DNA from 3 places in the Neobacillus camarae genome. Region 1 is predicted to be linked to each of the others. Evidence: predicted binding sites of a transcription regulator. Region 1 holds the regulator's gene; each other region holds the start of a gene.
What was found. The regulator LexA, encoded in region 1, represses DNA repair genes until DNA is damaged. The targets are predictions, from matches to a motif close to CGAACATATGTTCG.
Positions count from the first base shown of each region.

Region 1 (5,442 bases):
AAGCAGAACCATGTCCTGCGGATAAAACAAAGCGATCCCGGTTGAACCATTTTGGATTCTTAGGGTTATGGTTCATAAACCTTGTCCATAATGTATATGCCATTGGTGCAGCTCCCATTGGCATCCCCGGATGACCCGAGTTCGCTTTCTCAACCGCATCAATAGCCAATGTACGGATTGTGGTTACAGATAAATCATCAATCGTGTTAAACATTTCTTACATCCTCTCTTTTTCACAGGATAATTAACCCAACAACATTAATATTATAGTTCAGTGGTGATTTATTCAACTAATTGTGCATAAAATGGCCGATAAAGTCAGTTTGTTTGATAATTTCCCTCAAATTGTCTCAGGATATGTAAAAAGGAATACAAATTTGTATTCCTTTAATGTAGGTTTTGTTTTTTCCTTTGTTTTATCTTTTCCGGTGTTACATCGTTTCCCTCTGGATCGATGACGGTGGTATGTGTTAACGTATCTAACATATGGGAACGAAAAACTGCTAGATATTCGCTTCTTAATGAGGATTGCTCTTTAGCTTCTGCTTCTGATAGGCCTGTTGTTTTCGCTTTTTTAGCCAACTCATTGATTCTCGCCAGTTTTTCTTTGGATAGCATGCATGCACCTTCTTTCATTAAGTTCTACATGAGAACTGATTTTACTAAAAAAAACACCTTCTGACAAGGCAGAAGGTTTACTCGATTTGGCTTTCAATATATTCTTGATATCTCCTATGGACAGTGGCCTTTGATATCGGGTAGCCGAATCCTCTCAAAGTGGCGGCGATTTCAGCGAAGGTAAGACCATTGGATCTCAATCTGGCAATTTCCTCTACTGGTACAACAATTTTATCGCGGCCGGAATTCTCCCCAAGATTTTTCAAGTTTTTTTGAGGCTTATACCCCTGCTGAACTGCACGTTTCATGCCGCGCTTGATTTTTACATTATGTAGTTTGCGCTGGTATTCCTCCACCATGCTGACAATTTGCAATACCATGGAATCAGATTCGGACAGCTGCAATTCCCCGTTGTGAGCAATACTATAAATTCTTTTACCCTCTTTCATAATACAATGAAGGATGGCGATTTTGGCATTTCCCCTGCCAATTCTGGTTTCATCCTGGATGAGGACTGCTTGTACCTCGGGACTTTTGATTTCTTCTAAAAGTTCAAGAATACCATCTCTATCAAAATCATAACCGCTGGCCTTTTCCTTTATTACAGCGGCCACTTCAAAATCATACTGGGCAGCCAATCGGGTCAGTTCCTCCTCTTGACGTTTTAATGAAGTTTCCTGTGTTTCTTTATTGGTACTGACACGGCAATAGATAATGGCTTTCATCGTTTCCCTTCCTACTCTTCCACGGCTCCGGCGTATTCCGTTACCGTTCCAACTTCGCTGTTGACAGGAATGATAATTTCTTCGCCAGGATAAATGTTATCATCGATTTGTTTATTGTGCTTTTTCACCCAATTAACGAATTCTTTATTCGACATGGAGTGCTGACCTGCATAGGCTTGTGAAATCTTCCAAAGCGAATCTCCTTCGGAAACCGTAATCTTCGTGTACGGGTCTTGATTAGTGTCCGGACTGTGTTGAATGGTATAGATAAGGGCAAAAGCACAGCTGATAAATAGAAGAATGATAGCATATGAGTATTGGATCCATATTTTTTTCATCACAAACACCTCTTATAGAATATACGTTCGCACTTATTACCTTAAGTATAATCCGAACGTTTGTTTGTTGTCAACACATATTCGAACTTATGTTTGTATAAAAATAACGAACATGCTATAATAAAGACAACATTAACCAGGCGAGGTGCAATTTATCATGGTAAAAATATCAAAGCGGCAGCAGGATATTTTGAATTTTATAAAAGACGAGGTTAAAAGTAAGGGATACCCTCCTTCCGTTCGGGAAATCGGGGAAGCAGTCGGGCTTGCCTCCAGTTCAACCGTACATGGTCATCTTGCTAGATTAGAAAGCAAGGGATTGATCCGGCGCGACCCTACCAAGCCAAGAGCCATAGAAATATTAGAAGCGGATGAAGCGGCTCATATTCCTAGGAACCAAGCGGTAAACGTCCCTGTGGTAGGAAAGGTTACCGCCGGTTTGCCTATCACAGCCATTGAAAATATAGAAGAGTATTTTCCATTACCTGAAAGACTAGTACCCTCTGATGAACAAGTCTTCATGCTGGAAATTATGGGTGAAAGTATGATTGAGGCCGGCATTCTGGATGGTGACTATGTGATTGTAAAGCAGCAGCAGACGGCTAATAATGGGGATATTGTTGTTGCGATGACAGAAGATGATGAAGCGACTTGCAAAAGGTTCTTTAAAGAAAAAGATTATATCCGTCTCCAGCCTGAAAACTCCACTATGGATCCAATTATTTTAAAAAATGTGTCCATTCTTGGGAAGGTAATTGGAGTGTATAGACAAATTCATTAAAGTCAATTGTCCTTTCGGCTGCAGCGTGAACGTGCCGCCTGGTTTTAGACTGGAAATTGATCATATATACATAAAAATGCTGGCAGTAAAACTGCCGGCATTTTTCTTCGAAAAAACAAAACACCCAGTTGCATGAAACTGGGTGTCTTGCAGATATATCAAATTCTTTCCTCAGATTAATACATGCTCATGTATTGTTCGCGTTCCCAAGGGTGTACTACTGTGCGGAACATATCCCACTCAATTTCTTTAGCTTCCACAAAGTGTTCGAAGATATGCTCGCCAAGGCCAGAAACGATGACCTCGTCAGATTTTAAGCTATCCAAAGCGGCCGCTAATGTTGCAGGAAGATCAATGATGCCTTCTTCGATTCTTTCTTCCTTGCTCATCACATAAATATTACGGTCAACTGGTGCAGGAGGAGTTAATTTATTTTTAATTCCATCAAGACCTGCTTTTAAAAGCACTGCCATAGCAAGATATGGGTTAGCTGCTGGGTCAACACTGCGCACTTCAACACGAGTGCTCAATCCGCGGGATGCTGGGATACGAATTAATGGTGAACGGTTTCTAGCTGACCAAGCCACATAACAAGGTGCTTCATATCCAGGAACCAGACGCTTATATGAGTTTACAGTTGGGTTCGTAACTGCTGTAAAGTTTGGTGCATGCTTAAGGACACCTGCAATGAATTGACGAGCAGTATCACTCAACTGAAGATCACCAGTTGGTTCAAAGAATGCATTTTGACCATCTTTGAATAGAGACAGGTTGCAGTGCATTCCAGATCCGTTCACGCCAAACAATGGTTTTGGCATAAAGGTTGCATGCAAGCCATGCTTACGGGCAATCGTTTTTACAACCAGCTTGAACGTTTGGATTTGGTCGCAAGCAGTTAGCGCATCGGCATATTTGAAGTCAATTTCGTGCTGGCCAGGAGCAACCTCATGGTGAGATGCTTCGATTTCAAAGCCCATCTCTTCAAGTTCAAGCACGATGTCACGGCGGCAGTTTTCCCCAAGGTCAGTTGGAGCAAGGTCAAAGTATCCGCCTTGGTCGTTCAGTTCAAGGGTTGGTTCGCCATTCTGATCTAATTTGAATAAGAAGAATTCTGGTTCCGGTCCAAGATTGAAGTTGGTAAAACCAAGCTCTTCCATTTCTTTTAATACTCTTCTTAAGTTGTTGCGAGGGTCCCCATCAAATGGAGTGCCATCTGAATTATAGATATCACAAATTAAACGGGCCACTTTTCCTTTTTCAGCTGTCCATGGGAAGACGACCCATGTATCCAAGTCTGGAAATAAGTACATGTCAGACTCTTCAATCCGAACAAATCCTTCGATAGAGGAACCATCGAACATCATTTTGTTATCGAGCGCTTTTTCTAATTGGCTGATTGGAATCTCCACGTTTTTAATGGTTCCCAGGATGTCGGTGAATTGAAGACGGATAAATTTTACATTTTCTTCACTTGCCAAGCGTTGAATATCTTCACGTGTGTACTTTGCCATCTTATTTCCCCTGCTTTCTAAAAATTATTATTAATGGAAAAAGCGAGATAAATCGCCTTGCCGTAAGTTGGCTCGGTTGTGCCGCCCTGAATGAAGCAATTCATTCCGGAGCAGATTTCGCAACTGATCATCAGTTAGCTCGCGTTTAGCTTTTTCCGATTGCTGCTGTTCCATGTTATTTTCTTGTTGTTGCTGTTTGACAAGGAAAATTTGCTTAATCCCGGCCATATTAATGCCTTGATCGATTAAGTCCTTAATTTCTAATAATCTATCAATATCATTTAGGCTATATAACCGGCGATTTCCTTGATTCCTTGCCGGAGAAATTAACTGGTGTTCCTCATAATATCGGATTTGTCTAGCCGTCAGCTCCGTAAGCTGCATAACGGTACCGATCGGAAATAGCGGCATAGAACGACGTATTTCTTTCCCACTCACCAAATTTCTCCTCCTTTTCCTATTTCATATTGCTATTATATTTCTTGTAAGAAAAGATGTCAATTGAATGTTAGATTTTCTTACACGATTTTTTATAAGAAAAAGAACAGCGTATTTTCTATACTGTTCTTTTAGGTTTTCCTATCAGAATGCAATTAATTCTTTTACCGCTAAATGATCAAGCGCAAGACAAATGGCGATTTTTACGTGTTCGTAGGTTAATCCGCCTTGAACATAGGCCACATACGGAGGACGGATCGGCCCGTCCGCTGTCAGTTCCAGACTTGCGCCCTGGATAAAGGTCCCCGCCGCCATAATGACATCGTCTTCGTAACCTGGCATGTAGCTTGGATACGGTGTGACATATGAATTAATCGGTGATGCAAATTGTATGGCCTGGCAAAAAGCCACCATTTTGTCCCGATCGTCAAACTGTACCGACTGAATTAAGTCCGTCCGTTGGGAGTCCCATTTTGGCGAAGAATTCATTCCCAATTTTTCGAGCATCGCCGCTGTAAATACGGCTCCTTTTAATGCCTGGCCCACTACATGGGGTGCCAGGAAAAATCCTTGGTACATTTCTTGGAGGCTATAAAGGGAGGCCCCTGCTTCCGCCCCGATTCCCGGCGAGGTCATCCGATAGGAACATGCTTCCACCCATTGTTTTTTTCCTACTATATAGCCGCCCGTTTTGGCGATTCCGCCGCCAGGGTTCTTAATCAATGATCCTGCCATTAAATCTGCCCCTGCATGACACGGCTCGATTTCTTCCACAAATTCACCGTAACAGTTGTCCACAAACACAACAACATCCTGCTTGATTTCTTTCACAAATTTAATCATGTCACCGATTTCCGAAACCGTAAACGACGGTCTCGTCGCATACCCTTTCGACCGTTGGATCCCGATCATTTTGGTTTTTGGGGTTATTTTTCGGGCTGCTGCTTCCCAGTCAATCCCGCCTTCATCAGTCAAAGAAACGCTGTCATAAGAAATCCCGAATTCACGCAAGGAACCGACGCCGCTTCCGC
Region 1 is NZ_JBUCKX010000001.1:1,001,906-1,007,347, reverse strand. Features, by position in the region: gene tkt (transketolase) at 1-214, opposite strand, end outside; gene ACY8D0_RS04845 (DUF896 domain-containing protein) at 388-618, opposite strand; gene ACY8D0_RS04840 (YneB family resolvase-like protein) at 696-1,343, opposite strand; gene yneA (cell division suppressor protein YneA) at 1,355-1,681, opposite strand; gene lexA (transcriptional repressor LexA) at 1,839-2,462, shown strand; gene glnA (type I glutamate--ammonia ligase) at 2,639-3,973, opposite strand; gene ACY8D0_RS04820 (MerR family transcriptional regulator) at 4,004-4,411, opposite strand; gene ACY8D0_RS04815 (methionine gamma-lyase family protein) at 4,556-5,442, opposite strand, start outside.

Region 2 (5,442 bases), on a different contig from region 1:
GAGAAAAATCCGGATGTCTTGTTTGTAATTGACCGTAATGTCGCGGTTGGCGGTGAAGCCGGAGCGAAAAAGGCAGTGGAGAACGAATTGGTCGAGAAAACCAATGCGTATAAAAACGACAAGATTATCTATTTAGACCCTGATACCTGGTATTTAAGCGGCGGTGGCTTAAAATCCTTTAAGCTGATGGCCGACGAAATTGAAAAGGCAATCTAATGAATCATGCAACAGCCAGGTAGCTAGCTCCCCTGGCTGTTTCTATAAGGAGAGAGACTTATGTTCTATCAAATAAAAAAGTTTGTCGTAAAAGAGGGATTTTCACAGCAAATCGTGGAGAGATTCTCCAAACGCGGTGGTTTAGTAGAGAAGCAGCCTGGGTTTATCGGACGTGATGTATTGGTGAAAAAATCGCGCCGCGGTGATGAGGAAGTAATGGTGATGATGCGCTGGGAAACAGAGGAAGCTTGGAAGAATTGGGAGAAAAGCCCTGAACATATTGCCGGGCACAAGGCAAAGCAGGGAACAGCCAAGCCGGAGTATGTGATTGAATCCAGTCAAGATGTTTATTTTGGCGTTTAACTAAAAGCAGTAATTTGCAAAAATTTGAGTAATGTTTCCAATATATACCAAATTTAGGTCGTAAAGGTCTGAAAATAGGTCGTATAGGACCAAATATGTGACGTAAGTGCTGAAAAATAGGTCGTAAAACTTTTGAAACCCAATCCAATTCCAGCATGACCCAAAATATGAAAAACACGCTTGAATTCAAGTGTGTTTTTTTGTTTATTTGGTATAGCGGTTCGCATAGCTAGAAGCAACAAAGGCATCTGGTTTGATTTTAGGTTCGACGCCCATCGATTCCATTCTCGCGACCATTTCTTTGACGAACTCGCTAGTTTTGTTCCGCTTGCCTGAACCGATGTCAATGTGGCCTTCCATGGTAAAGGTAGCCCCGTGATAAAGATGGGGCAGCACAATGTTGATCATGGCGTTTTTTTGCTGGTCAGTAAACATGGAGACAATCTCCTCCGTTAGGGAGAGTTCAAGGGATATCCGCTCATGCAAGTGATTCATTTTCCTTGGAACCACCACCTTGCGGATGCATGCCCATACTCCATTTCCTACATTCTGGATGACAATTCCGGTAATAAACCGGGTGTATGTTTTATGGACCTGGGAATCGGTCCCGACCATCAGCCGGTAGTTCCCCTTTGGATCGCTTTCCATAAACTCGAGTATTCTCTCCATGACTTGGTCGAACGACATCGCTTTCTCTTGGAGATTCTGAAACAACAGGCTCGCTGGCCTGGGATTCTTCATCATAAAACCACCACATCTTTCCCTTCCTGAGAAGTAATTTTCGGCATGAGTTGTTACTGTTATCTTATGGAAGGAATGGTACACGCGTGCAGTAATTGGACGAAAATCGGACTGTCAATCCTAATGGGATGCAACTCTTGCCATAATGTTAAACATTATTAAAAGCGGCGGCCAAGTATGATTATTATTAAATAACTTAATGGATTTTTAACATTGGCGTCAGGCACCATCTGTCATCGAACTACCTATGTAAGTTTAGCCCGGTGCCTGACATGGAGGTCATTTTGAAAGGACTGTTGCTTTGATTTCCTTGATTTGGCTAATATGCCTTTGTTCGTGTAAATAAACGGTTTCGACCCATTGATTAAGAGGCAGTTGACCCAAGAGGGGGTGTTTGGTCGATTTGATGGTCAGAACATGCTCGTCGTCAATGGCGTTTAGCACGTCGAGCAGTTTGGTCCTAGATTCTTCAAGCATTAGGGAGATTTGCTTCCGGGTAAAGGGTCCCGCACTTGGCACAACCAGATCGGGAGCTTTCACTTTGAATGAGCGATCAGTTAAGACCTGTATCGGTCTTTGTGTTGGCAAAGACTCCTGGTCATAATTCTTGTTAAGTCCGTATAGAATGGCCTTGGTAAAAACCGACTCCGTTAAATACAGGTGGTGGCCTATTTGTCCAACACTCCATACATCTTGATCCGGTACCTTGTTTAGTTCTTCATCCGTGAAAGAACTTATTTCTTTCAATAGCAAAAACCGCGTTTCCGCCAACTTTTCCTGCATTTCCTCTAAACGAACCATCAAGTTTCCTCCTTCAGCACCATTTCAATAGTCCCTTACTTTTTATATTCGTCTAGTATCAAAGTATTCCTTTTTTTCTTAGTGTTTGATGGATTGAGTGCCAGTCACTATCCGGGCAATTATACATTTTTCCTGAGACTTTCGGCTAAGGTAAATAGATAGAGTTGACTGGGATAGGGTTGAGAGAGTACAATACAAACAGAAGTTTATATTAAAAACAAAAGTTTGTATAAAAGGAGGGGAAAGCTTGCCAAATGATTTGACAGAAAAGGAACAGGTGATTTTTGAACTAATCCGCAAAAACCCTTATATTTCTCAGCAGGAGCTGGCCGAAGCCATTGGCTTATCGAGGCCATCAGTGGCCAATATCATCTCCAAGCTGACAAAAAGAGGTTATATCATCGGCAGGGCCTATATTGTGAATGAATCGCAGCAAATCATTTGTATCGGCGGAGCCAACCTGGACAGGAAATTGCAGGTGAAAAGTCATGCGCAGCTAGGGACATCGAATCCGATTCGCTCCTCGCAGAGTGTGGGGGGAGTGGCCAGGAATATTGCTGAAAATCTAGGCCGGCTTGGGATGGAAGTCACTTTGCTGACCGCATGCGGGGCAGATAGTGACTGGACTTCTATTGAGGGTGCCTCTTCCTTTTATATGAACTTGGATCAAGTCACAAAACTTCCTGGAATGTCCACCGGTTCTTATACGGCCGTATTAGATGACGACGGGGAGCTGATAATAGCCCTTGCCGATATGGAAGTATACGAGGCGATTACTCCGGAGCTTTTGCTCAAGCAGGAAATGTCATTGAGCCGGGCCAAATGCATTGTGGCTGATTTAAACTGTCCAAAAGACACGCTGCAATTTTTAACGCAATTTGCCCAAAAGTATGAACGGCCGCTGGTGTTAATCCCGGTTTCATCTCCAAAAATGAATCGGCTGCCTGATGATTTAAAAGGTGTGACCTGGTTGATTACCAACCGGGATGAATCAGAAACATATTTTCATTGCGAGATTACCAACCAGAACGAATGGAAAGAAGCCCTTGAAAAATGGCTTTCGCTCGGGATTGCCAATGTGGTCATCACCAATGGCAAAAACGGGGCGATGATTGGGAATCGTGAGGAAGGCATTATTCATATACCCGCTGTAAAAATTCACGAAATAGTCGATGTCACGGGAGCAGGTGACGCCTTTTCATCGGCCGCGATTTTTTCCTGGCTCGATGGGAAAAATTTAAAAGATATTGCCAGGGCGGGAACAGTAAATGCGGCAAAAACTTTGCAATCCGCTTCTACCGTCCGTCAAGACTTAACAGCAGAGCAACTGCACAAAGACATGGAGGAATAATCATGAAACAATATATTACTTTATCAGAAGAAGTCCGTACCGCAAAAGAACAAGGGAAGCCAATTGTGGCCTTGGAATCGACAATTATTTCCCACGGCATGCCATACCCGCAAAATGTCCAGACTGCCCGTGAAGTCGAGCAAATCATTCGCGACCTTGGGGCTGTGCCAGCCACCATTGCGCTGGTGGATGGAAAAATCAAAATCGGCTTATCAGATGAGGAACTGGAAATGTTCGGCAAGAGCACGGATGTAGCAAAAGCATCCCGCCGCGATTTGGCCTACTTGCTCGCAACCAAGAAGATGGGCGCTACGACCGTTGCTGCGACGATGATTTGTGCCGAACTTGCTGGCATTCAAATATTTGTAACAGGCGGAATTGGGGGCGTCCACCGCGGTGCTGAAACCTCGATGGATATCTCAGCAGATTTGGAAGAATTGGCCCAAACCAATGTAGCTGTCATTTGTGCTGGTGCCAAGTCTATTTTGGATTTAGGCCTAACGATGGAATATCTTGAAACAAAAGGGGTTCCGGTCATGGGCTATCAAACAGATGTGCTTCCGGCCTTTTATTCCCGTTCAAGCGAGTTTAATGTCAACTTCCGTGTCGATGATGCCGAGACAATTGCATCAACATTGAAAGCTAAATGGGATTTAAATATCAATGGCGGCGCCATCATCGCCAACCCGATTCCTGAAGAAGATGCCATGGATGAAGCAACCATTAATAACGTGATTGAACAAGCCCTGAAGGAAGCCGATGAGCAGCATATTAAGGGGAAAGACGTCACCCCGTTCTTGCTGGCAAAAGTCAAAGAACTGACCGGCGGAAAGAGCTTGGAGTCCAATATCGCGCTTGTTAAAAACAATGCCGTATTGGGAGCGAAAATTGCGGTTAGCTTGGATTCACTGAATAAATAATTTTAATAACTCGTACAAAATGACAGAGATTTTTTCTCTGTCATTTTTTTTAACTCTGCTTTATTCCGATAAGAGCGTAGTCTGAGAAAAAGATGGACTTGCCATTGAAAAATCAAAAGGATAGTGGTTCCTTTTCTGTTACAATATAGGAAGAAATTCCTACGTTCAACTTTTTAGGGGTATAAAAAGGGGGTCCATTATGAAAAAGGTTTTAATCATAATCGGGGTGATTTTTTGTCTCCCGCTCTTTGCTTTCGCCATCTATGCTTTAGAAGATGTTTATTATAATATAATGGGCTTTAAGGTTGAAAATGCCGCCTTAAAGTATTTGGAAAAACAATATGGACAACAGTTTAAGATAGACGATGTCCAATATTCCAAAATTCTTGGCGAGGATGAAGGAAGTTACCAGGTGGAGGCACGGTCACTCGATAAGCCGGAAATTACTTTCCTGTTAGATGCGAATGAAAACTATGAAATTACGAGTGATGACTTTAAGGAAAATAAATGGGGCAATGAGACAAGGCAGGAATACCTAAAGATGGCCGAACCTTTTTTCAAACATCCGGGGCAACTCTATGCATTCGGCTCCTTTCCCGAAGAGATCGCAGAAAAATACGATATAAATGATACCTATCAGTCCATCTATCAGGATCATCCACTTAAAGCCCATGAGTATATCCATATTGTGATGTTTCCGGCATCTTTCAATAAAGAGGTGGAATTGGAGAAACTCTATCAGTTTTGGCAGATTGTGAACAGCCGTGCCTTAGATACGTATCGGATGGAAGTGGAATATTATCCGGAGAAACTTTTGAAAACGTTTGAAAAGTACGGGGACCGGCATCAATTTGACAACGATTATTATCAGGAAAGTCTATATAACTGCCGTCTCTCTGAAAACGATCTAGCATTAAATCCCCAAGATATTGCAAACTTTTGTCATGAAATCAAGTAAGGTATTTGGGATGCAGCCGTAGGAAAAGTTCTGCTTTCCCTTTTAAAAATATTTTTGGCAATATAGTATTCTGCCGTTACCAAAATTCTTCT
Region 2 is NZ_JBUCKX010000004.1:686,508-691,949, forward strand. Features, by position in the region: gene ACY8D0_RS24635 (siderophore ABC transporter substrate-binding protein) at 1-216, shown strand, start outside; gene ACY8D0_RS24640 (antibiotic biosynthesis monooxygenase family protein) at 277-579, shown strand; gene ACY8D0_RS24645 (ribonuclease H-like YkuK family protein) at 784-1,320, opposite strand; gene ACY8D0_RS24650 (DinB family protein) at 1,600-2,121, opposite strand; gene ACY8D0_RS24655 (carbohydrate kinase) at 2,369-3,472, shown strand; gene ACY8D0_RS24660 (pseudouridine-5'-phosphate glycosidase) at 3,475-4,392, shown strand; gene ACY8D0_RS24665 (hypothetical protein) at 4,592-5,350, shown strand.
Region 2: the regulator LexA is predicted to act here: its motif matches at 2,336-2,349, upstream of ACY8D0_RS24655 (carbohydrate kinase).

Region 3 (5,442 bases), 460 kb from region 1:
TATTTTCGGTCTGACTAATAGGTTTAAACGATGGGCAGAGGATTCGTCCAAATACAGACTGCTGCATACGCCGATTTATCTATTTTGGTTATCATTATTCGCTTTTATGGCCACTCTGCCGTTAAGTTATATCAGCTATACCCTATCCAAGACATATCATATCTCCACACAAACCTTTCCATCATGGATGAAGGATGAGTTGATTGACTTTTGGCTCAATTATGGGACATGGTTAGTGATTGTTCCAGTCCTGTACTGGCTGATGAAAAAAAGCAAAAAACGCTGGTGGTTGTACGGATGGCTGTTATCAGTCCCATTTACGTTATTTATGATGTTCCTGCAGCCAGTAATTATCGACCCGCTTTACAATGATTTTTATCCGTTGAAGAATAAGGAACTGGAAGCAAAAATTTTAACCATGGCCGATAAGGCGGATATTCCTGCCAAAAATGTATTTGAAGTGGACATGGCTGAAAAAACCAATGCATTAAATGCCTACGTAACGGGAATAGGTTCCAATGCCAGAATTGTTCTTTGGGATACCACCCTGAACCGCCTGAATGATAATCAAATTTTATTCATAATGGCCCATGAAATGTGTCATTATGTGGAAAAACATATATATTGGGGAATCGGCGGTTATTTACTGCTTTCACTGTTAGGACTATATTTAACATACCGGATAATGAATTGGGCTCAAAACCGATTTGGAAACCGCTTAAAGTATGTTAAAACGGGAGATATACGTTCACTGCCGTTATTCTTTATGATTATTTCGATGCTGATGTTTGCCTCAAGTCCGTTTACCAATCTGGCTTCTCGTTATGAGGAAACCAGGGCTGATCGGTATGCCATTGAAATGACCAAAAATCCGGAAGCTGCCATTACCTCTTTTCAGGAGCTTGCCAAGTCTGGATTGACTCAAGTTGACCCTCCGTTATTAGTAAAGATTTTTCGGTACACTCACCCTACGATGCTTGAACGCATTTCCAGGCTTGAACAATATGAAATCGAACATCGTCAGGACTAAAACTTATTGAAAAAGCTGGGGCTATGCCCCAGCCTTTATTTATGATAAGGATCTGTTAAACGATAAGGTTGATTTATTTCCCTCTGTTGATTGGAGCGGATAAGCTCGACTCCTCGAAAATCCTCAATTATGCTATCGCATTTTCTTTGTGTGTGGCGGATTCGTTGATGAATTTCAGTGTCCTGCGGGAGTAGGAGGCTGAGGCGGCTCCCCGGCGCGCCCGCGGGGTTGGTTGCTGGGCTTCTTTCACTGCAATCAACAGCCATATTTAACAAGCTTTAAAAAAAGAAAAACCGTCTAGGACGGCGGGAATAAGTCTTTTAGGTTCCAAACTTTTTATTTACTTCTTTAAGCTGGCTGGATAATTGTAGAAATGACTTTCTATCCCCACGGTCAATCGCCAAATCAATCTTTTGTAATAGCTTTTCCTTTTCCACCGTTAATTGAATTTCCATTAGGAGCATATCGATATAAAGGTCCTGGACAAAGTTTTCTTTTAACCGAGTTCGTTTCATGGCTGCAATTTTCATTAATTCCGCATATGATTTTTCCTTCATGAAAATCACCCCGAATGCTTTTTTCTATTATATGGAGTTTTCGGGAGAATATCAATAATATTTAAAATTTTCTGATTGTACTTTTTTTTGACACATTTTTGTGAATAAATTAGCAACAATCCAGAAATACAAGGGAGAATGGTTTTGGAAATGTTAAGATAGTTTCGAATCTTAAATGAGGAGATGATTTGTTTGAAGCATCAAATTCAGGATTATGAAATTAATTCTTGTACCATGTTTTTGTTCCCTGTGGAATATGGCAGTAAAATATTCTCACAGATTGCTGAAGTTGAAGATGAATACGTTTCCCCCATTAAACCCTTGGACATTGTGAAAAGAAGCTGTGATTATTTTGGTGTTGATTATGAAAGCAGAAAGAAGGGAACCAGACAGCTTATCGGGTATAGCCGTAAAATCCCAATTGTCATTGAGCCATCTAATCAAATTTTCTTTTTCCCTACCACTTCACCCAACCGCCCGGAGTGTATTTGGATTTCCCATGAATATGTTGAAAACTATCGGCGAATAGGACCACATGAAACCTTAATCACTTTCCGGAATAAATCTTCTCACCTTTTCCCGGTTTCCTTTAGCACCATAGAAGGACAAATGCTAAGAACCTCATTCCTTAAAACCAAACTTTTGCAAAGAATGGATAGTCACAAGAAATCGATTTATTTGCTCCATGGGCCTAAGACATTGAATGCCTCAGAAAGCGGAAAGGATTACGGACCGGAAAAGTAACGGTTCCATAATGAAATCTCATGACGATTGGCGCCCATTTAACAAATAGTCCTGCATTAATTCTTGGACCTTATTCCTGATTCTTGGATTAAAGTAATTATGATTTTCTTCATATCCTTTATAAATAAACATAAACATGGTAAAGGCTTCATCCCGTTTTGTTTCCATTACTTGTAGTTGATTCTTTTTCATATATTGTTTCACCTTAAATAACTCACTTTGAATTTCTTTCATTACGGCTTCTATTAACTCCAAATAAGGTTTTTTTAGCTTGAAAGGACTTTTATCAACCACTTGGAGATCACGGTTTAGAATGGTTAATACCATAGGCAAATAAATGGCCTTTTCCATTATGTCGCGATCGTTTTCTGGAATTCTGGTCATTATTACTCACACCTCCCTAAAAGCGAACTAATGTTCTTATTTGATTTTACTAAAAACCGTTGAAAAACGCAATAATGCCTCTATATTGAAGTATGTGAAAAAAGCCCGCTTAATAGCGAGCTTTTTTATTGCAAAATTCATCTTTTTCATGAGAAAGTTTTTATTAATAGAAGGATATCGGATGGGGGAAAATGAATTAAAGATAGACAGTAACAGTAAATAATGATTTTACAAATACTTACGTAATAGGTGATTTAATGAGAGCGGACAAGCATCAAAATAAAAAAAAGCGAAGATGGACATCCATTTTGATTATATTTCTGATCCTGATTGGCGGGGCTGTCGGGTATTCATACTACCAATATAAGCAGGGTGTTAACCAATCTTTAAAAAAGATTAACAAAGACCAAGAAGATACTAAAGTCAACTATGCATTTGAGGGCCAAAAGGATCAATATGGGGATACAAATATCTTATTGCTAGGCAGTGATGCTCGAGGGGACGAGGCTTCAAGGGCAGATACGATTATGATAGCCCACTATAACGAAGATAAAGGGACTTTTAAACTGACCTCTATCATGAGAGACACTTACGTCCAGATTCCCGGTTATGGCAAGCATAAAATAAACTCAGCTTTCGCACGTGGCGGTCCAGAATTAATGAGAAAAACGATAAAACAAAATTTTGATATTGATTTGCAATACTACGCTATTGTTGATTTTCAAGGCTTTGTCCAGCTGATTGATGAGGCGTTTCCAAATGGTGTGGAAATCGATGTTGAAAAGAAAATGACCCAATATGTAGACGTGCCCCTCCAGCCTGGCCTGCAAAGATTAAACGGGAAACAAATGCTCAGCTATGTCCGGTTCCGGCATGATGCGGTCGGCGACTTTGGGAGGGTTGAACGCCAGCAGAAAGCGCTCAAGGCGATTGGAGACCAATTGGCCAGTGTCGAAACCGTTGCCAAAATCCCCAAGCTGATTGGTGTGGTTACCCCATATATCAATACAAATATGGGCACTTCCGATATGTTATTCATGGCCAAAGATTTCTTCTCGGGTGATCGGGGGAATGTGGATACACTGCGTATTCCTATTGACAACAGTTTTACAGAGGAGAGAGTTTCCCCTGACGGTGCTGTTCTGGATATAAACCTCCAGAAAAATAAAGATGCTCTCCACGAATTTATTACAAAGTAGTTCATAGTAAATCTGGTTAAAGATAGAAGGGGAAAACGGATGGATATGGAAGTCATTAGAGCCTGGTTTACACTTGATAATATTATGAACCTCATACAAGAATATCGAGCACTGGGACCGCTTCCGGGAATCGGCTTAACCGTTCTTGAAGCGTTCCTGCCGTTTCTTCCTCTAGTCGTTTTTGTAATGGCGAATGCAAATGCATTCGGACTTTGGCTGGGATTTTTATATTCTTGGCTTGGGGCTTGTGTTGGAGCCTTTCTCGTGTTCTCGCTTATTAGAAAGTTTGGTCAAAAACGGTTATTGGTGTTTATTTCGAAGCACCCTAAAGTCCGTAAATTAATGGATTGGGTGGACCGTCATGGTTTCGGGCCTCTCTTCTTACTGATCTGTTTTCCTTTTACCCCATCCGCCCTTGTTAATATTGTGGCGGGCCTTTCCAAACTTAGCGCTGCCCAATACATACTTGCCGTGGTTATTGGCAAAATGGTGATGATTTTTACAATGAGTTTTATAGGCTATGACCTTCGTTCATTGATTAACCAGCCATACCGAACGGCTATTGTTTTGGGTGTGATATTTATTCTTTGGTATGTGGGAAAAAGAATTGAACTAAGATTGAATAAGGGCCTCGAAAATGACGATAATGGAAAAATAGATTCATTCAATGAGCAGAAAAAACGGAGGGGATTCAATGAATAGTGAATGGAAACAGGAAGGAATCGAATGGATGAAGGCTTTTATCATAGGCATCATCATTTTTATCTTTATTCGAACGTTTTTCTTTTCCAATTATGTGGTTGAGGGTGAGTCCATGATGCCAACCCTGCAAGATGGCAATAAACTAGTTGTGAATAAATTGGGCTATCAAGCAGGGGATTTGAATCGCTTCGATGTGATTGTGTTTCATGCGAATGAAAAAGAGGATTATGTTAAACGGATTATTGGCATGCCGGGGGACAAAATTGAGTATCGTGATGACCAGTTGTATGTCAATGGCCATAGGTACGCTGAACCCTTTTTGAAGGCTTACAAGGAAAAGTCACCAGGTGTGAATATTACCGGTGATTTTAGTTTACAGGAAATTACTGGTGAGAATATGGTTCCCGAAGGTGAATTATTCGTCCTTGGCGATAATCGGCTTGGCAGTTGGGACAGCCGGCACTTTGGCTTTATTTCGGTCAATCAGGTGGTGGGTAAAGTAGACCTTCGCTACTGGCCATTAAACGAAATGGATGTTCATTTTTAATAAATCTCTTCTAACACACGATAATTTGGTCGTGTTTTTTTTTTTTATCTATGGCTCTGTAAAATTAGGCTGTTGATGTTTAAAAAAACAACATTATCGTTTAACAAAGCCTTATCTTTAAAAAAAGTTTTACCAATTCTGGGTTTAGCTCTTCCAAACGTTTGTGCTCATTTTGTGGTAAAATGGGGGATACAGAGTTTTTGGTAAAGGGAGAGCGGTGTCCGATGTCTTTAAGAATCACAGTTGGAAGGTCGGGAAGCGGAAAGTCGGCTTTGTTTC
Region 3 is NZ_JBUCKX010000001.1:540,884-546,325, forward strand. Features, by position in the region: gene ACY8D0_RS02585 (M48 family metallopeptidase) at 1-1,030, shown strand, start outside; gene ACY8D0_RS02590 (IDEAL domain-containing protein) at 1,351-1,587, opposite strand; gene ACY8D0_RS02595 (competence protein ComK) at 1,780-2,331, shown strand; gene ACY8D0_RS02600 (YhjD family protein) at 2,350-2,715, opposite strand; gene ACY8D0_RS02605 (LCP family protein) at 3,024-3,914, shown strand; gene ACY8D0_RS02610 (TVP38/TMEM64 family protein) at 3,954-4,616, shown strand; gene lepB (signal peptidase I) at 4,609-5,163, shown strand; gene addB (helicase-exonuclease AddAB subunit AddB) at 5,388-5,442, shown strand, end outside.
Region 3: the regulator LexA is predicted to act here: its motif matches at 2,739-2,752, upstream of ACY8D0_RS02600 (YhjD family protein).